DNA from 2 places in the Paenibacillus sp. B46(2026) genome. Region 2 is predicted to be linked to the other one. Evidence: riboswitches for the same ligand, from Rfam matches in the RefSeq annotation. Region 2 holds a riboswitch; the other holds the start of a gene.

Region 1 (15,109 bases), 2.3 Mb from region 2:
GATGAGCGATATTTCCAATGTGACCCAAGAATCGGCTGCGAATACAGAATCCGTGTCTGCATCTTCGCAAGAGCAATTGGCATCGGTAGAAGAGATTGCATCATCCTCGGCACATCTGAATAGCATGGCAGAACAATTACAAGGACTGCTCGGTATGTTCAAGATGGTAGAGGATACACCGAAGGATAAGGGTAACGATAAATCCTGATATTGGGACAGCAGAACGTACTACAGTTTATATAAAAGGAAATAAAGATAGACATTGCTCCTGCGGCCCTGTATAAATATATCGTCTGGTTCTTCCGCGCATCGTGCGGTGTAATCTTTCAATATATAGATTGAATGAACGATAGAATATATCGAAACAGGGTACAGCAGGAGGCTCTATGGTATACGTAGCAATATTGATTTTTGCAGTAACGATCACCTTGGTGATTTGGCAACCTCGTGGGTTGGGTATCGGTTGGACTGCCTCGGGTGGGGCATTGCTTGCCCTGCTGTGTGGAGTCGTCAGCTTAAACGATGCCTCGGATGTGGCATCCATTGTATGGAATGCAACACTGGCTTTTGTCGGCATTATTATGATTTCTCTCATTCTCGATGAGACGGGTTTCTTCGAATGGGCTGCCCTTCATATGGCGAGGCTGGCTGGAGGAGATGGTCGCAGACTTTTCTTCTACTCCATTTTGCTGGGGGCCGCAGTGTCTGCCTTGTTCGCAAATGATGGTGCAGCACTGATTCTGACGCCAATTGTGCTCGCGATGGTGCGTGCATTGAAGTTTGATGAGCGTATGGTGCTGGCTTTTGTGATGGCGAGTGGATTTATCGCAGATACTACATCGTTGCCGCTGGTCGTCAGTAATTTGGTTAACATTGTGTCTGCTGATTTCTTTGGTATTACCTTTGTGGAGTATGCGGTGCGCATGGTTGTGCCCAATCTATTCTCGATCGTAGCGAGTACGGGAATGCTGTTCTTGTTCTATCGCAAAAGCATCCCTCGTCGCTACGATATCTCTGCGGCACGCGACCCGAAGGAAGCGATACGTGATCCGCGGATGTTCCGGATCGCCTGGTTCATGCTGGGGCTGTTACTGGTAGCCTATGCATCCAGTGAGTTTCTGCCGATTCCCGTGTCGGTTATCGTTGGCTCCGTTGCGTTGCTGTTTGCCTTAATGGCACGCAAGAGTGAGGCTGTTGATCTGAAACGGGTAATCAAGGGAGCGCCATGGTCGATTGTGGCGTTCTCGGTGGGCATGTACATCGTCGTATATGGACTACGTAATGCAGGGTTAACGGATCACCTGAGCCGCTGGCTGGATGCCATAGCGGAGCATGGCCTGCTGGCTGCTTCGCTCGGGATGGGCATCATCGCCGCCGTATTGTCATCGGTGATGAACAACCTGCCTACCGTGTTGATTAACCTGCTAGCCATCCAGGGTGCACACACCGAAGGTATCGTTCAAGAGGCGCTAATCTATGCCAATGTCATTGGTTCCGATCTGGGTCCCAAAATGACCCCGATTGGATCACTTGCCACATTGTTGTGGCTCCACGTTTTGTCCCGCAAAGGCGTGAAGATCACATGGGGGTATTATTTCAAAGCAGGCATCATCCTGACGATCCCTACATTATTAATTACCTTGGCCGGATTGGCATTGTGGTTATGGATTCTAGGGTAGTAAAAATAGGTTTTACATTAGGAATATCTAAATCATTCAATGTATTGTAAAAGGCTGCTCTCTCCGCTGGTGCTACGCACTGGCGGAGAGAGCAGTTTATTTGTTCCTCTTTTGTTTCTTCTATAGAAGAAATGAATTCTCTATTTCAATTAAGCAGTTAAGCAAAGAAGGCCAGCCCATTGTAGGCTGGCCTTCTTTGCTTACTTCCCAGGCAGGAGGTTGGAATGCCTGGGAACCTCTTAGCGCTGACACAGCGGAGGGAACGGATGATTGTGGAAAAGCGAAGCGTTCGCCTTTATCCCCGTATGTATTCCTTGAAAAAAGTAAATCATATAAATCCGGGGATAACAGCGATTGAAACAACGTCCGTTCCCGGAGCGTCCAATTCAGTCCCAAATAGTTCAATATACAGCCGATATTTTTAACACTGCGTTTACAAAACACTGATTTTAAGATGACATAATGAAACTACAATGAGTAAAGAGTTGATGGTGAACAAACAAATTCACAAAACGCCATCACTACATTGGGGGAGGAAAACAAAACATGTTTAAAAAGTTGCCGTTTATTTTGATGACCTTAACGTTCGTACTGGTGCTCGCTGCATGCGGATCAAAAAATGACGCGGGTACAGAGGGTGCTGCAAGCAATGGATCAGGAGAATCTGCTGAGCTTAGCGGTAACATTCTGGCTGTTGGATCAACAGCACTGCAACCTCTGGTAGAGCAAGCTGGACAGAAATTTATGGCAGTTGATGAATATAAGAAAGTAACAGTACAAGTACAAGGCGGCGGTAGTGGTACAGGCCTGACACAAGTATCTGACGGACAAGCTACAATTGGTAACTCTGACGTGTTTGCGGAAGAGAAAATCGATGACGCCGCAAAAGTAAGTGAACTGAAGGATCATCAAGTAGCTGTTGTAGCAATTGCTCCAGTTAGCAACAAAGATGCAGGTGTGCAAGATTTGACGAAGCAACAACTGGTCGACATTTTCTCCGGTGAAATTACAAACTGGAAAGACGTTGGCGGTGCAGATCAAGCAATTGTCATCGTTAACCGTCCAAGCAGTTCTGGTACTCGTGCAACATTCGAGAGCTTCGCTCTGGGAATGAAAGTAAAAGATATCCCGGGTTCGATCCAGGAAGATTCCTCAGGTACAGTTAAGAAACTCGTATCCGAGACTCCAGGCGCAATTGGTTATCTGGCTCTGTCCTACCTGGATGATAGCTTGCAGGTTCTGAAATACGAGGGTGTAGAAGCAACTGTTGAGAACGTAGAAGCAGGAAAATATCCGGTATGGGCTTACGAGCACATGTACACCAAAGGTGAACCGGATGCAGCAACAAAAGCATTCCTCGACTACATTCTGAGTGATGAAATTCAACAAAGCGACGTAACTGAGCTTGGTTACATCCCGGTATCTGGCATGAAAGTAAAACGTGATGTAGCAGGCAACGTAACGGAATAATCTTTGAACTTGCGCATACAGCGAGAGAGGCGGACCTTGGTCCTGCCTCTTTGCGCGGTTTGCTCTGGGATTATCTTATATTTTGCATGAATTCTACTATAGAAGGATGGTTGTTATGGAACAGACCGAAGGGGGAACGGTAATGAACAACAAGCTGAAATCACGCCGGCCCTTGAGAGAAAAGCATTACTGGGAAGAGTGGACGGGAAGAATCTATACGTCGATTTGTGTCGTTTTCCTGATCGTCGTCATGTTTTCCATCGTGTACTTTGTAGCGTCTAAGGGGCTGTCTACTTTTTTCCAGGATGGCGTAAGTTTACGCGAGTTTTTATCGGGCAAAACATGGAATCCAACGGGGGAACCTGCTGTCTATGGAGCATTACCGTTCATCACAGGTTCTTTCATAACGACATTGCTTGCAGCCCTCATTGCGAGCCCGCTTAGCCTGTGTGCAGCACTCTTTATGACGGAGATTGTGCCAGGTAAAGGTAAAAAGATTTTACAGCCTGCGATAGAGCTCTTGTCTGGTATCCCTTCCGTTGTGTACGGTTTTATCGGTCTGAGTGTAATTGTACCCTTGTTGCGAAGTATCTTTGGTGGAGCGGGCGTTGGGATTGCAGCCGGATGTCTGGTCTTGTCCGTCATGATTCTTCCTACGGTGACAAGTATTATGGCAGATGCATTGTCCGCGTTGCCAAAAGGATTGCGTGAATCCTCCTACGCACTGGGTGCCACTCGCTGGCAAACCATCTACCGGGTTATTATCCCGACAGTTCTGCCTGCCTTGTTGACAGGTATTGTACTCGGTATGGCTCGTGCCTTTGGTGAGGCCCTTGCTGTGCAGATGGTTATTGGTAATGCACCGCATGTTCCAACATCCTTGCTTGAATCGGCTTCAACATTAACAAGTGTAATTACACTCAGCATGGGTAATACCACGATGGGTTCTGTTCATAACAATGCACTGTGGAGTATGGCGCTTGTCCTGTTGGTGATGACCTTTGTCTTCGTCATTCTGGTTCGCCTGCTTGAAAGGAGGAACCGGGTATGAAAATGAAGGCAAAGACGGTAGATAAAATTGCAACATCCGTTATCGTTGTACTGGCCTTGTTCATTGTTATTCTATTGCTCGGTCTGCTTGGCTTCATCATGTTTAGAGGCATTGGACATATTAACTGGCACTTCCTGACAAGCGCTCCACAGTTACTCAAAGGCGGCGGTGGGATTGGTCCACAGCTCTTCAACTCCATATTCTTGCTTGTCCTGACCCTGATTGTTACCATTCCACTCGGATGGGGCGGCGGAATTTACATGGCGGAATACGCCAAACCAGGCAAGATTACCAGCTTCATTCGTCTGGTCGTTGAAGTATTGTCATCATTCCCTTCCATCGTTATCGGTTTGTTTGGTCTCTTATTGCTTGTAAATACATTTGGTCTTGGTTTCTCCCTGATCTCGGGTGCCTTGGCTCTGGCGATCTTTAACTTGCCACTGATGGTGCGGACTACGGAGCAGGCCTTCCGGGCTGTTCCGAAGGAACAGAAAGAAGCAGGTCTGGCACTTGGACTGTCCAAGTGGAAGATTATCACTTCCATTCTGCTGCCTGTGGCATTGCCCAGCTTGATTACGGGTACGATCCTGGCATCGGGCCGGATCTTTGGTGAGGCAGCAGCGTTGATGTTCACCGCAGGTATGAGTAGTCCACCATTGGACTTTACAGATTGGAATCCGACGAGCCCTAGATCACCGCTTAACCCTTTCCGTCCGGCAGAGACACTTGCTGTCCATATCTGGAAGGTCAACAGTGAAGGCATTGGGCCAGATTCCAAAGAAGTGGCAGCAGGCGCATCCGCGGTGCTTGTCATTCTCGTGCTGGCGTTCAATCTAAGTGCACGCTGGATCGGTCGGGTTATATTCCGCCGCATGACAGCTTCGAAATAAGGAGGAACCAACATGGCCATACCTTTTGGTACGGAACAGTTAAGCATATATTATGGGCATTTCCAGGCAGTTAAGCAGATCAGCCTGACGTTTCCCGAAGCAAGCGTAACGGCGCTGATTGGACCGTCTGGTTGTGGTAAATCCACGTTCCTCCGGTCCCTCAACCGAATGAACGATGAGATCGCTGGTTCCCGCACAGAGGGACATATCTGGATGGACGGTAACGATCTGAATGAGCCTGGAACCGATGTAATCAAGCTTCGCCAGAAGATTGGCATGGTGTGGCAGAAGCCGAATCCTTTTCATAAGTCCATCTACAACAATATCGCGTTTGGCCCCCGCTACCGTGGTACGAAGAGTAAGAAGGCACTGGATGAAATTGTGGAAAAAAGCTTGCGCCGTGCTGCGCTCTGGGACGAAGTGAAAGACAGATTGCATGAGTCAGCTCTGTCTCTCTCTGGCGGACAACAGCAGCGCCTATGTATCGCTCGCGCTTTGTCTGTTGAACCACAGATTCTGCTGCTCGACGAGCCGGCATCTGCACTTGACCCGGTATCTTCGGGTAAGGTTGAGGAATTGATCACCGAGCTTAAGAAGGATCTGCGGATTGTTATTGTTACCCATAACATGCAGCAGGCGGCACGCATCTCGGATTATACAGCTTATTTTTATCTTGGAAATATGATTGAACATGGGGATACAGAGCATATTTTCACGAACCCGGACAATCGTCTGACGCAAGAATACATTATGGGTCGTTTCGGTTAATTGGATCATGGAGTGTCACATAGAGCAACAGACAGAGAGATTAAGAAATTAATAGAGACAAAAGAAAGCACAATGCCTGGACGGTTGTTCGGGGGTTGTGCTTTTTAATTTCATTTTGGAAGAATTTGCTGTATGTCAAGCAATCATGCTACGATATTTATTAATAAGAGAACGTTTACATTACTTTGAAGGAGATGTTGATCATCACTACGGACCAGATGTCTTACGACCATATGGCAGCTCAGATTATACAAAACTACACTATTGAGAAACCTGTCGTTTCATATATTCGGCATAATGAGAATCTGACGTATCATGTTGTTGATGAAGCAAGCGGGCAGAAGTATCTGCTACGGATACACCAAGCCGCATATGCAAGTATGACAGGTATTCAGCATACACTTCCTGCGCTGGAGGCAGAGATGAATCTGCTTCATGAGTTGAACGCAACGACAGCATTGCGCGTGCAGCATCCGGTACGGAATGTATCAGGCGAATGGGTAACGGTATGGACAAGTGAAGCGGGAGAAGAGATTTGTTGTACGGTATTGGAGTGGATTGAGGGCAGGGACATCCAGCAGGGAGAACGCCTGACAACAGAGCAGATCTATGATCTTGGGGCACAACTGCAGATGCTTCATCAATATGGGCGTGAGCAGGATCAGACAGATCGAACAAAGGTACGGCCGGCATATGGTAATAGCCATGAGAACTTGGTCATGCTAGGGCAGTTAGAGGAAGGCGTCCGACTGGGAATTTTTACAACGGAAGACTTCGATCTGCTTCGTGAGACGTTTGAGAACATTAATGAACAGCTAGCAACGTACCCGCAGAACGCAGGGACATGGGGGATCATTCATGGGGATATTACTCGCAACAATCTGCTGATAAGGGAGCAGGGAATTTCCATGATTGATTTTTGTCTACACGGTTATGGTTATTATCTTTTCGATGCCGGAGGGGCAGCACTTATGTTCAATCGGGAGGAACGTGACATATTCTTATCCGGTTATACCCAACAGATCGCGCCACTCACGGATCATGATATTCGATTAATGGAAGGGTTCATGTTGATCTTTACACTGGGTTATTATGCCTTTCAGATGGCAAATGAATCGAGACACGAATGGATGAAAGATCGCATGCCGAAGCTGTGCAGCAAGTATTGCAGACCTTATGTGCAGAACGAGAGCATCTTCTATGAGTTATGAGGTATTTTCTTTTCTAGGAGCTATAACTTAGGATTAAGATTGTGAATAATACCTGGGCGTCCTGAACAATCGGGGGGCTCTTTTTGCATGCATTAGATAACGATCGTAATGGACATTTATGAAGAAAGTATAAACTCTGCGGAGAGTCAGCTTTTCTTCGCTACAATACAGTCATGGGAGGATGAAGCAGCGATGAGAGACAGCGAGAACATATTGCTGGTGGAGGATGATCCAGAGATTGCTCGCATTCTGAGAGATCATCTACGACGTGAGGGTTATGAGGTGACTTGGGCATCAAGCGGTTTGGAGAGCTGGGAAGACTTTAGGGGGGGGACCTATCAATTAGTCCTGTTAGATCTGATGCTGCCGGAGATGGATGGGTTCACGGTATGCAAAAATATCAGGCTAATCAGTGATGTTCCGCTGCTCATGATGAGTGCTCGAATCGAGGAAGAGAGCAAAGTCAGAGGGCTGGGTCTGGGAGCTGACGATTATATTACCAAACCCTTCAGTCTGACAGAACTTACAGCCCGCATTAAATCCCATCTGAACAGGTACCGGAGATATCAAGGTGTAGAGCCGGAATCGACAGATCAGCAGTATAACGATGGGTTATCGATCGATGATTTGAATCAGCGCGCACAGATACATGGAGAACATGTGGCACTAACCAACAAGGAATGGGCTTTGCTCCTACTGCTTGCCTCTCATCCGGGCCGGGTGTTTACCAAGGCGGAACTGTATGAACATGTCTGGAGTCAGCCAGAGGCGGGGAACTCTAGTACGGTCACAGTTCATGTGAAGAGCCTTCGGGCCAAGCTTGGTGACGAGCCCCATCATCCACGCTGGATTCAGACGGTGTGGGGCAGTGGCTACCGATTCGTGGGGGAGCCGGAAGAATGAAGCTGAAGTACTGGTTAATGCTTGCCTTTCTCATTGTAATGCTGCTGCCTGTCGTTGCAGGGTGGGCGCTGTACTCCCTGTATAACTATTACAATGATCAGCGTGCCGTAACGGAATATGTAGAGTTGTCCGGTCAAATGGCCCCTATTGAACTGGCTTTATCTGACCCGGGGCTGTACCGTCTGCAATCGCCTGATGCCTTCGCTGCACTCTCTGAATTGGAGGATGTTCGGGTGAACTTTGATCTGTATTTACCAACAGGGATTCGGGTGTATACATCTGGCGAGAACACATGGACTGCTGGAGCCTACACCGTTGGGGGCGCGGAGCTGTATCGTAATCTGTACAACTTACAGATTCGTCATCGCACATTTTCACTGAAAAAACCCGTATGGGAAAAGGGTGAGTTGGTTGGCATTTACGAGATTGTCATGCTGCGTGGAGATTGGCTGGAAGGCATATCCTTGCGGACAACCTGGGTCATTGGTCTGGCTGCTGCTTTCTTTATCCTGTTATACGGAACAGTGCTGTGGCTGCTATCCAGAAAGCTCTTTCGACCGATGAAATATCTATTAGAACGAATGGATGCTTTTGCACGGGGAGAGGCTGTTCCAGATGTGCTACCTGTTCGTCATGATGAAATGGGCACATTGCTCCAACAGTTTGATGCAATGCAGGAGAAAGTCAGAGAAACCCAGGCTGAAGTGCGAAGAGAACAAAAAGAGAAGGAACTTATGGTTGCCTCTTTGTCTCATGATCTGAAAACGCCGTTAATGTCCATTAGTGCTTATGCGGAAGCACTTAGTAGCAATCCGCATCTGGAACGCCGTGAAAGGCAGGAATATCAGGACGTGCTGTATGGGAATGTGAAGCGGATGAAACAGATGATTAGTGAACTTGAGATGTATACGGCGCTGGGTTCCACTGAATCGGAGATGGCCATGGTTGAGGTGGAAGGTGAGGAGTTTTTCGATATGCTGCTTGGGAGCTATGAGGGACTTGCCGAGCGTGGGCAGATTGACGTGAAGATGGATGTCCGCACAGATCAACTGTACCGAGTTCATCCCGAACAACTGATGCGCCTGACAGATAATCTGATAAATAACGCACTACGCCACACAAGGACGAACGGTGTAATGGGACTAGGGGTTATTGCTTCAGATGGGGAGCTCCCAGAATGGATTATTCCCTCGCTTGGAGATGAATTGGATAACTACAGGGCGGGGGCAACATTGATCATAGTACAAAATGAAGGTCCTGCTATTCCTGAAGAACAGCTCATTCGTATCTTCGAACCCTATGTTCAACACCAGAATCAGGAGGAGAAGACGTATGCAGGTGGTTCGGGATTGGGATTGAGTATAGCCAAACGGGTTGCAATAAAGCACGGGGGGGATATGCGCATGTGGTCATACGAAGGATATGGAACGCTGGCAGCATGCCGATTGCCTGAACATGGAGAATGTAAACGCAGAGAGGATGGGTAAGATGATGAAAAAAGGATGGATGATGCTGGGTACTGCTTTGCTTGCAGGCGCCCTGCTTGGAGGTTGCGCGGAGAAGGATATGCTGGCTATGTCAGGAGACGATATGATCGAGAAGGTTGTCTCAGCAGAAACAGAACCTGCCTCATATTATGCGGAAGGTGTGATGAAGATATGGGCGGACGACAAGCTGACTAACACGATGCAAATTAAGGAATGGGTAGATGGTGAAACCGGCCGAAAGCGCACGGAAACATCCGAGAATGGCAATGTCAGTTACGCAGTTAATAACGGAAAGGAGATCATCCTTTATGAAAAAGAAACAGGAGCAGCATATTCCATGGATGCATCATCCGTGTCACAACAGCCTAATCAAACCCAGAAGCAAATATTGGTTGATCAACTAGAGCGGTTACGTATTACGCATGATGTGAATATGATGGGACAGGAGAAACTTCATGGACAGGACGTCATTCATATTGAATTGACACCAAAAGAAGAAGGCGTATTCTCCATATCTTCAGAGTATTGGGTAGACCCCAAAACGTGGATGATTGTCAAAGTAAACAGCGCGTATGGGGATGGGAAATCAGAAATGGTCTATGATCCGATTCAGTATGACCCTGAATTCACAAAGGATACTTTCGTAATTGACATCCCTAAGGAGGTCGATGTGAAGGACTTGAACGATATGATGCAGAATTCCGAAGTGACCTTAGAGGAAGCGGAAAAAGCGTTGGAACAGCCGTTCCTACAGGACACGAGTGGAGAATTCGAACGATCACGGATCGAAATGTCTACATTGGGCGGTGAGCTGAGCAGAGATGAAGTAACCTTGTATTATGTACGTGACGACAAGGTAGAAGTCAGCCTGACGGTATTCAAGATGCCGGAAGAAAATGTGGACGATACACTAATGCCGGATGAAGCCAAGATTAAGGTTCGTAACACCGAGGGTTCATATATGAAGAGCATTCGGAACATATCATGGAGTGAAAATGGCTTGCGGTACTCCGTCATGGGTGAAAACGAAGGATGGACGAAAGAGAAGCTTCAAGCTTGGATAAATGAATTGAAGCTGCCTAATCATTCCTAATGAGTGATAAAGATGATAATTATACGTCACTTTTATTGACATATAATGTGTAGCATATTAATCTGTAAGTATATGTACCGAATATGATCATTTTAACAAAAGATACACGTTCGATGTGTGTTCGAACGAGGATATGACTATACAGCGGATGATAACGAGCGGGAGAGACCTGGTTAGCCGAGCAAAATGGCTAGTGTTCAGGCACCGAAGGAGCAAGCTGCTGCGCACCCGGCGTAGTGGTTAATCTCTCAGGTAAATGTACCATCGTTGGACGCAACTCTGGAGAGTGCGCGAATTGCGCCACCCAAGGGGTATATGATCAGTCAGCCCGGTGAGCTTGCCTGTAATCGCAGGCATTCACCTTGTCCTTGGACACTGCTGATCATGAAACTCTCAGGTATCGAGGACAGAGAGAGGGCTTGGGGCCTTCTTCTGTCCTTTTTTGGTGTCATCATTCAGTAAATAAGGAACAATCTGTATATGCTTCTGGATGGAAATGACGAATATAAATGGAGGGTTGCAGGTGCGGTTTAAAGATGTTTTTTCAATTATTGGTCCGTCCATGACGGGGCCTTCAAGTTCACATACAGCTGGAGCAGCAAGGTTAGGAAGAATTGCTCGACAGTGGCTGGGATGTACACCGGATCGGGCACGACTGACACTGTACGGTTCATTTGCAGATACGTATCAGGGGCACGGAACAGATCTGGCACTGATCGGTGGTCTGCTGGACTATGTCACAGACGATCCGCGTATTCCAGATGCAGAGCAATACGCAGAGGAAGCGGGCATGGAGGTTGAGTTTTATACAAGCGGCCTGCCTGCTCCTCATCCGAATACGGTCAAAATTGAATTGTGGCATGGAGATCGCGTATGCTCGCTGATCGGTGCTTCCATTGGCGGCGGCAGCGTATCAGTGCATGCGATGAATGATTTTCGTGTTCAGATCAGTGGAGAGTTTCCGACACTCGTTCTGCGACATGCGGACAAAGCGGGGGTGCTTGCGTCAGTGACATCCACGATCAGCTCATCCGGGGTTAACATCGGGTATATGCAGGTAGATCGGAAAGCCCGTGATGGAGAAGCGCTGACGGCAATGGAGATGGACGGCGTGCCTAATCCGGATATGTTGAAGCGTCTGCGTTCGCTCGACCATGTCCTGGACATTCGTGTCATTGATTTGAAGAGAGGAGTTGATTCGGATGCGGTTTAAACATTTGCATGAACTGAATACGATCTGTACAGCGGAATCCAAAACCATTGCTCAGCTAATGATTGAGGAGCAGGTCCAGGAGACCAATACGCCGGAAGTGGATGTTGTGCAGCAGATGTCGGACTATTATCAAGTGATGAAGGAAGCGGTACACAGGGGATTAACGGAAGATACCACATCACGCAGTGGGTTAACGGGTGGAGACGGCAAGAAAATGGCCGAGTACATTCGCAAGGGTGAGACTTGCTCTGGCGATGCTTCTGCACTTGCCATGGCGTATGCCCTGTGTGTATCTGAAGTGAATGCCTCCATGGGCCGGATCGTGGCAACACCAACAGCCGGTTCCTGCGGCATTATTCCTGGTGTGTTTATCAGTTCACAAGAGCGGTTTGGCTGGACGGACGAACACTTGGTGAACGGGTTGTTCTGTGCCGGGGCAATCGGTTATGTCATTGCCAACAATTCGTTTATCTCCGGTGCCGAAGGTGGCTGTCAGGCGGAAGTGGGTTCTGCGATTGGTATGGCTGCGGGTGCTATGGTTGAGCTGCGTGGAGGTACACCGGAGCAGGTCGTTCATGCCGTTGGCTTGGCGTTGAAAAATACACTGGGCCTTATCTGCGATCCAGTCGCAGGGCTCGTCGAAATTCCGTGCATCGTCCGTAATGGACTTGGTGCCGTAACAGCACTGGCTGCGGCCGATATGGCATTGGCCGGTGTGCGTAGTGCCATTCCGTCAGACGAAGTTATAGACGTCATGCTGGAAGTAGGCAGTGCAATGCCGAGTCGCCATCGGGAGACAGCCCAGGGCGGGTTGGCCCAGACGCCAACCGGACGCAAAATGATGCAGAAGCTGGCTAAACCGAAGGCAAAGCGTGCTGAGCCTGAGCCGGAATCGAACACAGCCGATTCTGACACAACTACAAGTGGGGCAGATAATGCTCAAGTGGACACGGACCCTCAGGTTTAAGCTGAACCGGGACCACCGAGATATAAATCAGTGACATTATTATGTATAACGGCGAATACAAAAACAAGCGTCCGCAAACCTGGATTCAGGTCATGCAGGACGCTTGTTTTGCGGTTGGGTATAGCCGAGATGTACTGCATAAACGGAATGACACATGTATGAGTATTAAGACGATCCCTGAGTCACAGCCGTACTCAGTACGGCATATCCATACGTAGGCAGCTCAATGGCGAGCACGCCATCTTCCTTGGCAGTACGATGGTTTCCGCCGAACAGCTCGGTCCACTCACCGTCACCTGCCTCCAGTTCGACAATGGCTGTCTCCTCTGAACGATTGAACAAGATGAGGATGCGTTCCTCATTGTCTTGCCGTTCGAATACCAGTTGCCCCCCATTGTGGCGAGCCTGCAGGAAACGAATGGTGCCTTCCGCACGGAGGGCGGGATGAGCATGACGCAGGGAGATCAGTTTCTGATAAAAGTCGAGCAGTTCCCGGTCCTGCTTTGCTTCATCCCACTCCATGCATTTCCGGCAGCCGGGATCATGCTCACCGTCCATTCCGATCTCGTCTCCGTAATAGATGCACGGAGCCCCCATATAACTGAATTGGAATAACGCAGCCAGCTTCATCTTGCGCTGATCGCCCTCACACAGGGTGAGTAGACGCGGGGTATCGTGGCTGTCCAGCAAGTTGAATGCTACTTCGCTGGCCTGAAGCGGATAGCGGGATAACTGTCGACCGATGGAGTTCGCAAACTGTTCGGCCTGCATGGTATTTTTCACAAAAAAGGCATTCACGGCATCGGTAAACGGATAGTTCATGGAAGCATCGAACTGATCTCCCTGCAGCCAGGCAGAGGACTCGTTCCATACTTCGCCCAGAATATAGGCATCCGGATTAGCGGCTTTGACTACACGGCGGAAATCACGCCAGAATGCATCATCCACTTCGTCCGCGACATCCAGTCTCCATCCGTCTGCACCCACTTCCTTGATCCAGTATTCGGCAACTTCCAGCAGATAGGCCTTAACCTCCGGATTCTCCGTATTGAGCTTCGGCATGTGCGCTTCGAATCCGAATGTCTCATAGGTAGGAATGCCATCCTTCACATCCAGCGGGAATTCGTGCACGTGGAACCAGTCCTTGTATTTGGATTGTTCCCCGTTCTTCTGTACATCCACAAACGGTGCAAACGTCTTCCCGGAATGGTTGAACACGGCATCCAGCAGAACGCGGATTCCGCGCGCATGGCACAGCTCGACCAGCCTTTTCACGGTATCTGCGTCACCAAAGTGCCGGTCTACATGCAGGTAGTCCTCGGTATCGTATTTGTGATTGGTGGTGGCTTCGAAGATGGGTGTGAAGTAGATTGCATTAATACCAAGCTGGCTGATGTAATCCAGATGGTCGATCACGCCCTGAAGGTCACCGCCGAAGAAATTGAATGGTGTCGGCTCGCCCCCCCACGGTTCCACCTTTTCCGGACTAATATCTGGGTTGCCGTTCGCGAATCGTTCAGGGAAAATCTGATAGAACACTGCATCCTTCACCCATGCAGGGGGTGTGAACACAGCTCCGGCGTGAATATAAGGGAACTGGAACATACGGCCCGGATCGTCCGGTTCTTCTTCCTGGAAGTCCGTCTCGGTCATCCAGATCTGTTCGTCTCCGTTTTTTAATAGAAAAGAGTACTTCAGTCGGTGGTAAGGAGGCTTCACTTCACCTTCGTAATAATCGAACATGGAGTCTGTCGTAAACTTGGTTAAGGGAACCAGCGCTTTGGTTGCATCCCAAGCATATTTGTCCCCGGTCAAGGCATGTACCTCGGTCAGATCGTCCTTTTTGGCACGCAGGCGTAGACGGATCGTATCCCGGTCGTAGGCATAGGCCCAGTTCCGTTTCGGTTGATGATAGATGGCTTCCAGCAGCATAATGAAATTCCTCCCGTCAGGTGTAGAACTAATATGTACTTGGTAGACTTGATTAATATGACATTCCCCACGTTAATGGATAAGCTATAATTAGCATGTGTGGTAACGTAAAGGCTTCAACATTGTTTCAACAAGACATGAATTCATTTGTTATAGGCAGCTTTTATCATTATTATGCTCAGATATATCATTAACCCAATGGGGACAGAAAGGAAACGAATATTCGGATGAAAACTAAACTGTTATATATTGAAGACGATACGGAAATTGCGACATGGGTCAGAGCCGATCTGGAGGAGCGCGGTTATGAGGTGGTATGGCTCGGCAGTGGTGAAGGTGCAGCGGAGGCTGCTGTCGGTTGTTCACTCATTATTCTGGATGTTATGCTGCCCGGGCTGGATGGATTTACGGTGGGTCAGCGACTGAAAAAAGAACATCCCGCCGT
Region 2 (15,109 bases):
AACAAATTCAAAGGTGCAGAATCCTTTGCAGAAGCTAACGGTAAAAAAGTAACATTGAAATCCATCCTGGGTGTTCTTTCCCTCGGATTGGAACAAGGTGACACCATCAGCATCATCGTTGAAGGCGAAGGCGAAGCTGAAGCTCTTCAAGCTTTGATTGACGTTATGGTTAACGAAGGGTTGGGCGAAATTAATGCTTAATGTCTCCGGGATCGCGGCTTCGGCGGGTATTGCTATCGCCAAGGCGTTTATCTTGGAGCATCCTGATTACTCTGTAGAAAAACGCCAAATTACCGACGTTGACGCAGAGATCGCGAAACTCGACTCAGCTCTGGGCAAGTCCCAGGCTGAGCTTGAGGCGATCAAAGAGCGTACTTTACAAGAGCTTGGCGAGAAAAAAGCTGAGATTTTTGCTTCGCATTTGCTTATTCTGAATGATCCGGAACTGATTGATCCGGTTAAAGCTAGAATTGCAGATGACATGATCAATGCAGAATTTGCTTTGAACGAAACGGCATCGCAATTTATCTCCATGTTCGAGAACATGAAGAGTGCGTACCTGCAGGAACGTGCAGCAGATATGCGTGACGTTACCAAACGTGTGCTAAATCACTTGCTTGGTATCGACTTCATGAGTCCGGCTGAGATCAATGAAGAAGTGATCGTGCTTGCGGAGGATCTGACGCCTTCCGACACGGCTCAACTGAATCGCCAATTTGTTAAAGGTTTTGCAACCAACATTGGTGGACGTACTTCCCACTCGGCGATCATGGCTCGTTCGCTTGAAATTCCGGCTGTCGTTGGAACCAAGGATATCTTGGCTCAAGCGAAACAAGGCGATATGATCATTGTTGACGGTCTGGATGGTCACGTGCTGGTTAACCCTACTGATGAAGTTATTGCTGAATACCGTGCCAAACAGGAACAGTATGATGCACAACGTGCAGAGTGGAGAAAACTACGTGATGAGCCAACGGTAACAGTGGACAACGTTCATGTTGAACTTGCAGCCAACATTGGTACACCGAATGATGTAACGGGTGTTCTGGAAAACGGCGGCGAGGCTGTAGGCCTGTACCGTACCGAGTTCTTGTACATGGGTAGAGACAAGCTTCCTTCCGAAGACATTCAGTATAATGCTTACAAAGCGGTACTGGAAAAAATGGAAGGTAAACCTGTCGTTGTTCGTACACTAGACATCGGTGGAGACAAAGAGCTTCCATACCTGGATCTGCCAAAAGAAATGAATCCATTCCTCGGCTTCCGCGCAGTTCGTCTGTGCCTGGACCGTCTGGATATCTTCCGTACACAATTGCGTGCATTGCTGCGTGCAAGCGTACATGGAAACTTGCGTGTCATGTTCCCAATGATCGCAACACTCGGTGAATTCCGTGAAGCAAAAGCTGTCTTGCTCGAAGAGAAAGAGAAGCTGGTTGCTGAAGGTATTGCTGTTTCTGACAGCATTCAACTCGGAATCATGGTCGAAATTCCTTCGACTGCAGTTCTGGCGGATCAGTTTGCCAAAGAAGTGGATTTCTTCAGTATCGGAACGAACGATCTGATTCAATACACGATGGCTGCTGACCGTATGAACGAACGAGTGGCTTATCTGTACCAACCTTACAACCCGGCCATTTTGCGTTTGGTTAAAATGGTTATCGATGCAGCGCATCGTGAAGGCAAATGGGTTGGCATGTGTGGTGAGATGGCAGGAGACGAAACAGCAATTCCATTGCTGCTCGGTCTCGGATTGGATGAGTTCAGCATGAGCGCTACATCCATTCTGCCAGCTCGTAGTCAGATCACCAAGCTGTCCCGTGTGGATATGCAGGAACTGGCTGCCAAAGCTCTGGATATGCAAACGGCTGAACAAGTCGTTGAATTGGTTCAAAGCATTCAAGCGTAATTTTGCCGGGGGTTCCTCCGGATTTGAGGTTTTTCTTTTTCCGATAATGAGCTGCATTCATGCAGCGATTTTTGCCGGTATCCGCGAATTATGTGGATATCGGCTTTTTTTGTTGCGCGAATGAATAGGAAATAAAAGAGGAGTACGAGGAGAAAGGTCCTGTAATGTCTAACCAAAAAAATACTCTTACTGATGTAGTTAACATCAGCAAGAGCATGGATTAGAAATTCACTTAGTGTTTAACTGCAAGCGCAGTTCAGAACAGGTTTGCGTGCCGCGGTTGTTTCATCGAGACGGGTAACCGGTGTGCCATACGGTGCATTCAACACCAGTTCAGGTGTCTCTTCTGCTTCTTTGGCAATCCGTATCATCGTATCAATGAATCCATCCAACGTTTCTTTGCTTTCGGTTTCCGTTGGCTCGATCATGATGCATTCCTCCACGTTGAGTGGGAAGTACACCGTAGGAGGGTGATATCCAAAATCAAGTAATCGTTTGGCAACGTCAAGTGTACGCACACCATACTGCTTCAATCCCCGGCCAGACATGACGAATTCATGTTTGCATACCCCTGGATACGGAATCTCGTAGTAAGGTGCGAGACGGGCCATCATATAGTTGGCATTCAGTACCGCACATTCAGAGACACGGCGCAAGCCTTCTGGTCCATAGGTACGAATGTAGGCATAGGCACGAACCAATATACCGAAGTTACCGTAGTAGGCTTTCACCCGGCCAATGGATTGATCGCCTTCACGATCGAATGCATACATCCCATCAGCATTTTTGATCACCATCGGTTTAGGCAGGAACGGAACCAAACGACTCTTCACACCTACTGGTCCGGCGCCAGGTCCACCACCACCATGAGGCGTGCTCATCGTTTTGTGCAAGTTCAGATGCACCACGTCAAAACCCATATCACCCGGACGGGTAATGCCCATAATAGCATTGGAGTTGGCTCCGTCGTAGTACAGCAAGCCACCAGCCTGGTGTACGATGGATGCAATCTCCTGAATATCTTTCTCGAACAAACCAAGTGTATTCGGGTTCGTCAGCATCAATGCTGCTGTATCCGAACCGACGGCTGCACGGAGTGCGTCCAGATCGACCAGTCCGTCTGCGCGGGATGGAATCGTCACAGTTTCAAATCCTGCAACGGTTGCACTTGCCGGGTTGGTCCCATGAGAAGAATCGGGCACAATGACTTTGGTACGTTGTTCGCCACGACCTTCGTGGTAGGCACGAATCATCATAAGTCCAGTCCATTCTCCATGGGCACCAGCGGCTGGTTGCAGAGTCACAGCGTCCATACCTGTCAGACCTGCAAGGTCGTTCTGCAACGTATATAACAGTTCAAGTGCACCTTGAATGCTGGATTCATGCTGGTACGGATGGATTTTGGCGAAACCATTATAACGGGCAACATCCTCATTAATCTTTGGATTGTATTTCATCGTACAAGAGCCCAGTGGATAAAATCCGTTATCTACCCCGAAGTTGCGACGGGACAGGGCTGTATAGTGTCGAATAACATCTACCTCGAACACTTCCGGCAGTGCTGCTGCTTCCGAGCGGAGCATTTCCCGGGGAATCAACGTATCGGCATCCTGACGAGGAACGTCACATTCTGGCAGGGAATAAGCGACACGTCCAGGGCTGCTGAGTTCAAAAATCAATGCTTGCTCCGGAGCAGGAGATAAGGTCTGTGCACTGTATGTTGTAGCTGTCTCAGATGGAGCCGAAGTGGAGGAAGAGGTGCCTGTTTCCGATTGTCCTTGTACTGATGTTGTCGTTGTCGTCGTTTCCTGAGTCACAGCGATCCCTCCAATGCTCGTGCGAATTCGTCAATCTCTTCCTTACTGCGTCGTTCGGTAACAGCAACCAGCATATGTCCGGCAAGCTCCGGATAATCACGTCCGAGTTCGTAGCCACCAATAAAGCCCGCATCCAGCAGTTTCAACTGAAGTGTATTCACGTCTGTTCCTTCAGGAAGTTTAATCACAAACTCATTAAATGTTGGTGCATTAAATGTAAGGCTAACTCCAGGAATCGCAGTTAATGTATTCAGGGTGTAATGACTCTTTTGTAAATTCAGATCCGCTACATCGATCATTCCTTGTTTACCCATGATGGACATATACACAGATGCGCTGAGTGCAAGCAAAGCCTGATTGGAACAGATATTGGATGTCGCCTTTTCACGGCGGATATGCTGTTCACGCGCTTGCAGCGTGAGTACAAAACCACGCTTACCATTGCGATCGGTTGTCTGGCCTACGATTCGGCCAGGAATTCGGCGCATATGAGGCTGGGATACGGCGAAATATCCGCATGTCGGGCCGCCAAGTGAAGCGGCGATGCCGAGGGGCTGCGCGTCGCCAACAACGATGTCGGCACCCAGCTTGCCTGGGGCTTCCAGCAGACCCAGCGATAGCGGGTTAGCACTTACGACGAGCAGGCCCTTGTGCGCATGCACGAGGTCAGCAGCCTGCTTTACATTTTCCACGGCACCAAAGAAGTTCGGGCTCTGGATCATGACAGCAGCGGTATCGTCCGATATGGCGGCTTGCAGGGCATCCCAGTCAGTGACGCCATCCTTATAGCCAATCTCAACAATCTCCAGACTCAGTCCGTGCGCATACGCCTGCAATACCTGACGGGCTTCCGGATGAACGGTACGGGATACGATGAGCTGTTTGCGACGAGTTGCCGCTGCGGCCAGATTACCTGCTTCTGCAAAGGCCGTTGCACCGTCATACATGCTGGCATTGGCTACAGCCATACCGGTTAATTCACAGATGTAGGACTGAAACTCGAAAATGGCCTGTAGTTCACCTTGGCTGATCTCAGGCTGATAAGGTGTGTAGGCGGTGTAGAACTCGGAACGGGAAATGACATGATTGATGACGGAAGGAACATGATGATCATATATGCCTGCGCCGAGGAAGCTGGCATGTGTTTCGAAATTGGCGTTGGCGCCAGCCTGTTTGGACATGTGACGTGTCAGCGCGTATTCATCGAGTTTGGAGGATACGGGCAGCTCACCCTGATAACGAATCTCTTTAGGAATGTCCTGGAACAGATCCTCCAGCGTATCCACACCGATGGTTGCGAGCATGGCGCTCTGATCCTGCTCGGTCATGGGAATGTAACGGTGCTTGCTCATGCTTGATCAGCTCCTTGAGTAGGTGTCTTTGACGTACGTGTCCGTTTATGAAAAGGGGTCTTCACGACCTCGGCTTTCAGTTTCTTGCCGCGGATCTCAATCTCAAGCGGGGTTCCCAGCGCAGCGTATTTGCTGTCGATGAGGGCAAGCCCCAGATTACGCTTCAATGTAGGTGATTGTGTGCCTGTTGTCACTTCACCAATCTGTACGCCTTCGGCGTAAATCGGATAGTGTGGGCGGGGAATACCGCGCTCCAGCACTTCGATGCCGACCAGTTTGCGGGCGGGACCGTCTTTTTTTTGCTGTAACAAGGCTTCGTGTCCGATAAAGGGTCCAGCATTCAGCTTCACAAACATACCTACGCCAGCTTCGAGTGGAGAGATGGTTGCCGACAATTCCTGTCCATACAGGGGGAGCCTCGCTTCAAAGCGCAGTGTATCCCGGGCACCAAGTCCAGTTGGTACCAGTCCGTGACTTTCTCCAGCCTGCATTAATCCATTCCAGACCACAGCGGCCTGATCCGCAGGTACATATAGTTCAAAGCCATCTTCACCGGTATAACCGGTACGGGACAACAGCAATTTTACTCCACATACTTCAGCATCCTGCACAAAACGAAACGGTTCAATCGTGGATACATCCATATCTGTAACTTTTCCGATAATATCTACAGCCAGTGGACCTTGCAGAGCCAGTAGTGCCGTCTGCTCCGAATCGTTGGTCAAGCTTACGCCAGGGATCAAGTGCTCTTGCAGCCATGCCCAATCCTTGTCGATGTTGGAGGCGTTAACCACGAGCATATAGTTCTGTTCTTCCAGCTTATACACGAGCAGATCATCCACCACACCGCCATCCGGATAACACATCAGGGTATACTGGGCTTGACCAGGGACCAGCGTGGTCACATCATTGGTCATCATTTGTTGCAAAAATACTTCAGCCTGATCACCCTGTACTGTGAATTCGCCCATATGGGATACATCGAACAGTCCAGCACGCTCACGTACCGCTTCATGTTCTTTCTGGATTCCGCTAAATTGCACCGGAAGCTCCCAGCCTCCAAAATCAATGCACCGTACGCCTTCATATTGCTGATACAGTGGGAAGAGTGGTGTTCTAAGCAAATCGGACATCAAATCACCTCGTCATGGGCCGTCAGCCGACCGAATATAATAATCGTGGATCAATGAATCAGGGTATTTTTAAATTTTCAGCTAGAGATTTTCATCACATAAGTATGGTAAGGCAGCTATGGCAGCGCCGATCTGAATCCTGTTTTTCGTTTTTTGGGAAAAAGGAAAAGGACAGGCCAAAGAACCGGCATGCCAAGTAGCACGCTGTATTCTAAGGCTCTGTCCCTTGTACCTGAGAGTTACCCCGCTGCGTTGTGCAGCAGGTTTCCCCTTGGGTGATCATTACGCCCGCACAGGGCGAATAGATGCTCTCCAGAGTTGCGTCCCGTAAAAGTCCTTTTGCCTGAGAGATTCACCGCCGCTTATCGGTGGTTTACTCCTTCGGCGTTACCTCATGTACATCCCGAATCGGGTGTCACGGGTAATCTCTCCCTTTACATTCATCCGCGGGTATAACATAGTCCAATAAACACATTTACTCCTCTCATTAAAACGTGAATCCACTGTCGATGTCAAGAACGATATCATAGAAAATGATTTAAAACCGAATGTTTAATATAATTTTAATTTTATTGTTCGTATATTTATAAAGACTGCGCTTACTATTCTAATATTCACCAGTATATGTAGAAAGAGTGTATTCAGGTTACGGTTTGAGGAGGCAATTAGCAAATAAATTGTGAGGTATCTTGACATTTGATTCATAAATATCATACGCTATGTTCTGGGAAAAAGGTTAAGGTCAAAGAACGCATGCACTCATTAATGAAAAGCGAGGCGGATATCGATGAGCGAATTGAAAAGTGATTTCCTGTACAGTGAAGAGCACGAATGGGTGCAAACCGTAGGGGAGGATACTGTACGTATTGGCATTACCGAGTTCGCGCAGCATCAGCTGGGTGACATTGTGTTTGTGGAATTGCCTGACCTTGAATCCAATGTAAAAGCAGAAGACAGCATTGGAACGATCGAATCGGTCAAAACGGTTTCGGACTTGTTCTCTCCCGTCACTGGTTCAATTATTGCAGTCAATGATTCGTTGCAGGACTCACCTGAACTTGTGAACAGCTCTCCTTACGAGGAAGGCTGGATGATTGAGATTCGTGTTGAGGGAGATCTGACAGCAGCATTGTCTACATTGATGAATGCAGACGCGTATCGTAAACATACGGAAGAATAGTATCAACGAACTTGTACTTATTAACATATATTTTTATAAAAATATGAGACGTGCTTCATGTTATTGCGACCTGTGTGAGCCTATGCTTGCAGAGGTTTTTTTGTGCTTTCCAATGAACGTTGTGAATGCTGATTTAAGCAGATTGTGGATGTGAATAGCAAGATTAGTCCAAGCTATAGGATAGAAAATGATTTTGGAAATAATAAAAGTCATAGGCAAGAAAAGCCTTGTGTACCAATGGGTTCAGCCATTATGCATAGATAAAAACGATTACATAACCTAATGTTGTCATCATTGTTCATGACGAAAGTACGCTTTCATTTCATTGAACAGGAGACCATTCTCGCTTAGGATTACAGCAGGGGAGAAATGATACCCCTTTCATAAATCATAATCACTTGATCCAAGGAGGATAATACAATGAGTAATTTGGACCAATCGTCCAATTCCAAAGGTGGGCTACGGGTAGGTGTGCAGCGTTTTGGCCGATTCCTGAGTGGTATGGTCATGCCGAATATGGGAGCGTTCATCGCCTGGGGATTAATTACGGCCATGTTCATTCCAACAGGCTGGTTCCCTAACGAGACGCTTGCACAGCTAGTCGATCCGATGATCAAATATTTGCTGCCACTGTTAATTGGTTACACCGGGGGTACGATGGTGCATGGTCAGCGTGGTGGTGTCGTGGGTGCCATTATGACCATTGGGGTCATCGTGGGTAGTGATATCCCGATGTTCCTCGGCGCCATGATTGCCGGACCACTGGCAGCATGGATCATCAAAAAGTTCGATAAATCCATTGAAGGCAAAATTAGAGCCGGATTTGAAATGCTGGTTAACAACTTCTCAGCCGGTATTATTGGCGGGATCTTGGGGATTTTTGCTCTACTGGGCATTGGGCCTGCTGTAGAAGCGATTAGCAAAGTATTGTCTGCCGGGGTACAAGGCTTAATGAATCTGGGCTTGCTACCGCTGGTCAACCTAATCATTGAACCAGGTAAAGTATTGTTCCTGAACAATGCAATCAACCACGGTATTCTTACACCTATTGCAACAGATCAAGCGAGAGAATTAGGGCAATCCGTATTATACATGCTTGAATCCAACCCAGGTCCGGGACTGGGTATCTTGCTTGCTTACTGTTTCTTCGGACGCGGAATGGCCAAATCTTCTGCACCAGGTGCCGTTATCATTCATTTCTTCGGGGGAATTCATGAGATCTACTTCCCTTACATTCTGATGAGACCGATTCTGATTCTTGCCGCAATCGCGGGTGGCGTCGCAGGTACATTAACATTCATGCTCACCGGAGCAGGACTTGTTTCGGCACCATCACCGGGTAGTATTATCGCGTATTTCCTCTTAACACCAAAAGGTGGATACCTGCCGATGCTCGCAGGGGTGCTTGTAGCAGCCGTCGTTTCTTTCCTGGTTGCAGCAGTGTTGCTGAAAACGGGTAAACAAAAGGACGAAGATCTGGAGTCCGCATCCAGTCGGATGAAAGACATGAAAAGTCAAGGAACCGTGCCAAACGCTGGCATTACGGCAAATCATCGTGAAGCAGACAGAGCCGCGGATATGGCTTCTTCTACAGTGAAAACAGATGTGAAGAAGATTGTCTTCTCCTGTGATGCAGGCATGGGGTCGAGTGCCATGGGCGCTTCCATTCTACGCAAGAAGATGAAGGCAGAGGGGATTGACGTTACGGTGACCAATACGGCCATCAGTGATATCCCGCCGGATGCAGATGTGGTAATCACACAACAAATATTAACGGATCGAGCTCGCTCCGTTGCACCGAACGCAGAACATATATCCATCGACAACTTCCTAAAAAGCCCGGAATACGATGCGCTCGTTGAACGTCTGAAGTAATTGCACGCATTCGTTTTCCCTGAGCCGGAGGCTGAGATATGAGTATTACCAAAAGACAGCGTGAAATCGTGGAGTTTCTGCTGGAGCATCCACATGAAGTCACTGCCGGCGAAATCGCCGTTGAAGTAAAGGTCAGTACCCGAACCGTTCACCGGGAGCTTCAAATGATCGAACAATGGCTTGAACCTTTGGGCATGAGGCTGGAAAAAAAATCAGGAACCGGTATCCGAATCGATGCCAGTTCCGATGATCTGGCTGTATTGCGCCAGCAACTAGAGGGTAAAGAATACGTAGAGTTTACGCCGGAAGAGCGTAAGCTCTTCATGCTTTGCATCCTGCTTGATGAACCGGAGCCTGTAAAGTTGCTCGCCCTGGCTTCGGATCTGAAAGTGACTGTATCCACTGTAACGACTGATCTGGACGATCTGGAGTCACGGATTCGTCAGGCGGGACTGAAGCTGGTTCGCAGACGTGGATATGGCGTCAAGATTAACGGAAGTGAGACGATTCATCGCACGGCCATAGCTGCACTTGCACTGGAATTTCTGGATGAGTCCGACCTGTTCGGAAGACAGCCTGAACAAGGAGGCTCCATCGTAAACCAAAAATTGCTGGATATGATTGGGCACGGTGATGTGCTTACGGTCGAAAATGCGTTATGGCAACCAGATATCGAATGGCTGGAGAACATCCCGGAACGCCAATACATGAAGCTGCTGATTCAATTATCCGTAGCGGTTGTACGTATTCGTAAAGGCTTTGGCATTGGCCGTATTTCTCCACGGGAGAAAACGGGAGATGGAGTTGCAGAGCAGGATGAGATGAAGGTTCCACCTTATATGGCTTCCCGCTTGTGTGGTGTGTTATCCACCCAGCTGGGGCTGACATTCTCCCAAGATGAGCAAGCTTATTTTCACAGGCTATTAATTGAGACCGAGCAACGGATTCACTCTTCGCGGCTGTTGCCAATAGACGACTTGATTTTACTGGACAGGGTACATTCACTGATTGATCAGATGCAGGCGAGAACGCATTACGCCTTTCATGAGGATCGTTTGCTTCGTGAAGGTCTGCTTGGTCATATGCAACCTGTAATGGAGCGAATTGAAGGGCAACAGATGATTCGTAATCCGCTTTTGCAGCAGATTCGCAAGGATTATGACTCCCTCTTCGAAGATGTCAAACAATCCGTGCATCAAGCTTGGCCAGGCACAGACGTTCCGGATGAGGAAATTGGTTTTTTGGTCATGCATTTTGGAGCTTCCATCGAGAGGTTACGTGCATTGAAACGGGAAATCAGAGCGATCATCGTGTGTACAAGCGGAATCGGATCATCCCGCATGCTGTCCAGCCGACTGTCGAAGGAGATTCCCGAGATTCGGATCATGGATAGCGTGTCCTGGTATGAAGCTGCCCGGATGCCTCCAGATCAATATGATCTGGTGTTATCCACTGTCGATCTGCCGATGGATGAGCATCAGTATTACAAAGTGAGTCCATTGCTCACGGCGGAAGAGAGCGAACGTCTGCGTCATTTTATCCGGACAACAACATTACAACGACAGCATAACAAGCCCCGTGAAGCAGAGGTTCAGACGACAAGTCGTTACTCGGACCCTGACGGAATGGAAGCAATTCTGATTGAAATCGTCCGAATTATTGGCAAGTTTCAGGTGTATCCGCTGGATAACCAAGATATCGGTTTCTATAAAACCGTGTATGGAATGTGCAAAGTACTCCATGAATCGGGTGTGCTGAAGGAACCGGAGGAGATTGCGAAACGGTTGGAGGCACGTGAAGCAGTGGGGAGTCAGAAGATTCCCGGTACAAGACTTGCACTGTTTCATACACGCAGTGAGGGAATCTACAGGCCGTCCATCAGCCTATTCCAGCTTACTGAGCCACTCCTTCGTACACCGGATGATCCGGCAGGAGTTACCCATGTTCTTTTGATGCTCGGTCCCAGAGAATTATCCAAGGAAAGCCTGGAGGTTCTCAGTGAGATCAGCGCCCTGTTATTGCAGGAAGAAATGATTACATTACTGGAAAAGGGAATCAGGGATGAACTCATTCATTACCTGTCCCAGGAACTCGTTGGATTTTATCGCAGTAAAACCGAAATTGGAGGTCAACCATTATGAGTATGTTAACAACAGATAAAGTCATCATGAATGCGACGGCTCAGGACAAATATGAAGCGATTCGTATGGCTGGACAGATTCTGAAGGATGCGGGACATATTACTGCTGATTACATTGAGAAGATGATTGAACGTGAAGAGATTGTCTCGACCTATGTAGGGAACGGACTTGCGATCCCGCACGGTACGAAGGAATCCAAAGCTTTCATTTTATCCACAGGCATCTCTGTCATTCAGTATCCACAGGGTGTAGATTTTGGCGAAGAAAAGGCTTATATGGTCATTGGTATCGCGGCTCAAGGCGGGGAACATATGGAGATCTTGACTAGCATCGCGGTGATCTGTGCTGAGGATGAGAATATGGAGGCCCTGCGTCTGGCGAAAACAGCCGAAGAAGTTATTGCTATTCTGGAAAGTGAAATGGAGCTATGAAGGCCCTACACTTTGGCGCAGGTAACATTGGACGCGGGTTTATCGGATTGATCCTCTCCCGTGCAGGGTATGAGGTGGTTTTCTCCGACGTGAATCAGACCTTGGTAACCGCTCTTCAGCAACGGGGACAGTATACGGTGGAACTGGCTAACGAGAGCAAGGATCAGGAGACCGTCACAGGCGTAAATGCAATCGATGGAACCCAACTGGAGACAGTTGCCCAAACCGTTGTGGAAGCTGATCTGATTACAACCGCAGTGGGCGTGGGTGTGCTGAAACATATTGCACCAGGTATTGCAAAGGGACTTGAGAAAAGACTGAATTCCGGTCCTGCTCAAAACCCTCTTCACATTATTGCTTGCGAGAACGCAATTGGAGCCAGTACGCAATTGAAAGAGCATGTATATGCTCTGCTCGATGAGCAAGTGTGCTTACTTGCGGATCAGTACATCTATTTCCCGGATTCGGCTGTAGACCGGATTGTACCTATTCAGCATCATGAAGATCCGTTGCATGTACAGGTGGAGCCTTTTTACGAGTGGGTGGTGGATCGTTCCCAGATGGCTCCTGCATTCAAACCGGTTGAGGGCATTCTATATGTCGATGATCTGGAGCCGTATATCGAACGAAAACTGTTCACTGTTAATACAGGACACTGCGTTGCAGCATATATCGGTAATGTACACGGGTATGACACGATTCAGAAGGCTATTGCCGACGAAAAGGTGAAATCGATTGTCTACGGTGCTCTGCAGGAAACGGGAAAAGTTCTGGTGAAGCGTTTTGGATTCAACCCGGAAGAACATGAGCAGTATATTGTCAAAATATTGGGACGGTTCGTCAACCCGTATCTCACCGATGAGGTTACTCGTGTTGGGCGTTCTCCGCTGCGCAAGTTGTCTCCGAATGATCGTCTGGTTCGCCCGGCCCTTCAGGCCTATGCGGATGGAACCGAAACGACCTATCTGGCTATGGGTATGGCAGCAGCCTGCAAGTTCGATGTATCCGATGATCCGGAAGCGGTTGAACTTCAGGACATGATCCGCCAGAAGGGGATTACAGCTGCGCTCCACCATTATACGTCCATGGATGAGCATCATCCGGTGCTTGAACAGGCTGTTGCCCAGTATAACCAAATGTAAGAACAGTGGTAGCCAACTAATAGTATAGATGAGGCATAATGAAGAAGAGCCATACAGTCGTTAACTGTGTGGCTCTTCTTTGGGTTGGCGTTTATCGGCATAGTCGTCCAAACAGCGTTGACAAATGCACGATTTTCGGCGCTGCTCTGCCGGAATGCGGTCGAATACACCTTCGGGGAAAGTAGCCCGGTTACACCAGCATTCCGAATGAGGATGTCCTGCGGCATAGGAACAGCGATTAGCTTCCCCGCATAACGGGCAGACAAGAACATCGATACGGGTGTGCTCTTGATCGTTTTGTTCTGCAGACATTGGGTTCTTTCCTCCCTGTGAATAGCTACGAGCTGAAGTTGAACATACTGGTCCCAGTATAACAGAAATGTGCTGGTGATTATGGATTTCACTGTGTATATATGACGTCCAGTTCACCACATCTGTTTCTCCCATTGGCTATTCTTCAGGCGGTAATTCAATCTGTAGGCCTTCCACATGTTTGCGTCCCATCAATTTACGCTTCTTACGATTTTCCTTTGTTTCTAGCACAATGTCCAAGTCATAATCGTCACCTGGATAAAGCTCATCTGCGGATATATGCAGGGTCAGGCGTTTCTTATGAATTTTGACTTTGCGTCCCCGTAGCATGACCCCGATATTTCCACGGCTATCCTCCACATCACAGACGATGCCCGACTGATTAAGATAGGCCGCATACACCCGATCTCCTTTGCGAAAAGTTTTGGCAGGAGCAAGAGAATCCGACTCTCTGGTTGTTGTCTTTTTGTGGAGACCGACTGAATCCTTTGACTGCTTCGACTGATTCCGCTTGGACAACTCTGCTGGGCCGTCTGATTCTGTAACGGAACGATCAGGCGTCAGGGCCGGTGTTTCCAAAGGAGGTGACGTGAACACGAATGTACGATCTCTTGAAATACTTTGATTCGACAGGGACTTGGATCGCTCGATAATCCGTTGTGGCATGCCCAGCTTTAATGCGATGGAATAAGCATAGCTCTCACCAGCCTCTCCGATACGCAATCGATACAGCGGCTGGAGAGAAACGGTATCAAATTCCATACGGGCATTTTCAAATCCTGGCGTGGCAGCAGCAAAATGTTTGATTTCACCAAAATGTGTTGTCGCCACAACGGTTGCTCCGCGGCTGTGCAGCTCCTCCAGCATGGCGATGGACAGTCCAACACCTTCACCGGGATCTGTACCGGAAGCCATCTCATCAATGAGCACCAGAGTTGATGGATTGGCCTGTTCCAGTATGCCAATCATATTGCGAATATGTGCAGAGAATGTACTGAGTGCTTGTTCCATACTCTGTCCGTCACCAATATCAACCGCTACCTCGTTATAAACAGCCATCTCGCCACCTTCCTCTACCGGAATAAGCAAACCGGATTGCATCATCAACGTGAGCAAACCTAGCGTTTTGAGTGCGACCGTTTTACCACCGGTATTGGGGCCAGTAATAATGAGCGACGAGTACGTTCTGCCAATTGCAAAATCAAGTGGAACCATGGAAGAACCCATGAACGGATGACGTGCACGTTGAAGGCTAATTTGACCCTGAGTATTGACTCGAACGGTACGTCCATCCATGGTGGCCGCATATTTGGCTTTGGCAAACAGGAAGTCCAATACACCTACCGTTTCGGTGTTCAGTGCGATTTCACGGCTATACGATTCGGCCAGGGAGGTTAAATCACCGAGAATTCTCATCTCCTCTCGGGACTCCTCAGCTTGTAGAGCGGCCAATTCCATCTGTAAACTTACTAACTGGGCAGGTTCGATATATACGGTTTGCCCGCTCCCCGATTCATCCAGCACACTGCCTTTCACCTGTTTGCGGAACTCTTTCTTAATGGGCAGAACCGTTCTTCCTCCGCGTTGGCTGATGACATGTTCCTGCATAATGGAGCGATGTTTGCTCACCAGAGAATCAAGCTTTCGTTTCATGCGCTCCTCATTCACCGTCATTTTTTTACGAATTCGAATTAGTTCCTTGCTCGCCTGATCCTGAATGCGTCCACTATGGATGCAACGCTCGATCTCACTCAGCAAAGGTTCGATCAGAATCATGGATGCTGCATAGCGACTGACGGTGGGAGCAACCGCTAATTTGC

Evidence for each region. Region 2 has a riboswitch for glycine ahead of gcvT (glycine cleavage system aminomethyltransferase GcvT). Riboswitches for the same ligand answer to the same signal wherever they lie in the genome.
Region 1: it holds a riboswitch for glycine, as region 2 does, so the genes downstream of both, sdaAB (L-serine ammonia-lyase, iron-sulfur-dependent subunit beta) here and gcvT (glycine cleavage system aminomethyltransferase GcvT) in region 2, are expected to answer to the same signal.

The regions. Positions count from the first base shown of each region.
Region 1 covers NZ_CM165907.1:514,904-530,012, forward strand. Annotated here, with positions in the region: gene AC1S8V_RS02475 (methyl-accepting chemotaxis protein) at 1-208, shown strand, start outside; gene AC1S8V_RS02480 (arsenic transporter) at 387-1,679, shown strand; gene AC1S8V_RS02485 (phosphate ABC transporter substrate-binding protein PstS family protein) at 2,226-3,149, shown strand; gene pstC (phosphate ABC transporter permease subunit PstC) at 3,265-4,200, shown strand; gene pstA (phosphate ABC transporter permease PstA) at 4,203-5,090, shown strand; gene pstB (phosphate ABC transporter ATP-binding protein PstB) at 5,103-5,858, shown strand; gene AC1S8V_RS02505 (phosphotransferase enzyme family protein) at 6,077-7,069, shown strand; gene AC1S8V_RS02510 (response regulator transcription factor) at 7,262-7,972, shown strand; gene AC1S8V_RS02515 (sensor histidine kinase) at 7,969-9,459, shown strand; gene AC1S8V_RS02520 (LolA family protein) at 9,461-10,552, shown strand; glycine riboswitch at 10,702-10,825, shown strand; glycine riboswitch at 10,830-10,964, shown strand; gene sdaAB (L-serine ammonia-lyase, iron-sulfur-dependent subunit beta) at 11,076-11,765, shown strand; gene sdaAA (L-serine ammonia-lyase, iron-sulfur-dependent, subunit alpha) at 11,755-12,732, shown strand; gene AC1S8V_RS02535 (alpha-glycosidase) at 12,898-14,664, opposite strand; gene AC1S8V_RS02540 (response regulator transcription factor) at 14,892-15,109, shown strand, end outside.
Region 2 covers NZ_CM165907.1:5,122,314-5,137,422, reverse strand. Annotated here, with positions in the region: gene AC1S8V_RS22870 (HPr family phosphocarrier protein) at 1-201, shown strand, start outside; gene ptsP (phosphoenolpyruvate--protein phosphotransferase) at 194-1,906, shown strand; gene gcvPB (aminomethyl-transferring glycine dehydrogenase subunit GcvPB) at 2,146-3,585, opposite strand; gene gcvPA (aminomethyl-transferring glycine dehydrogenase subunit GcvPA) at 3,720-5,075, opposite strand; gene gcvT (glycine cleavage system aminomethyltransferase GcvT) at 5,072-6,208, opposite strand; glycine riboswitch at 6,426-6,526, opposite strand; glycine riboswitch at 6,530-6,652, opposite strand; gene gcvH (glycine cleavage system protein GcvH) at 6,996-7,388, shown strand; gene AC1S8V_RS22840 (PTS mannitol transporter subunit IIBC) at 7,809-9,263, shown strand; gene AC1S8V_RS22835 (BglG family transcription antiterminator) at 9,302-11,404, shown strand; gene AC1S8V_RS22830 (PTS mannitol transporter subunit IIA) at 11,401-11,835, shown strand; gene AC1S8V_RS22825 (mannitol-1-phosphate 5-dehydrogenase) at 11,832-12,977, shown strand; gene AC1S8V_RS22820 (cysteine-rich CWC family protein) at 13,038-13,289, opposite strand; gene AC1S8V_RS22815 (endonuclease MutS2) at 13,428-15,109, opposite strand, start outside.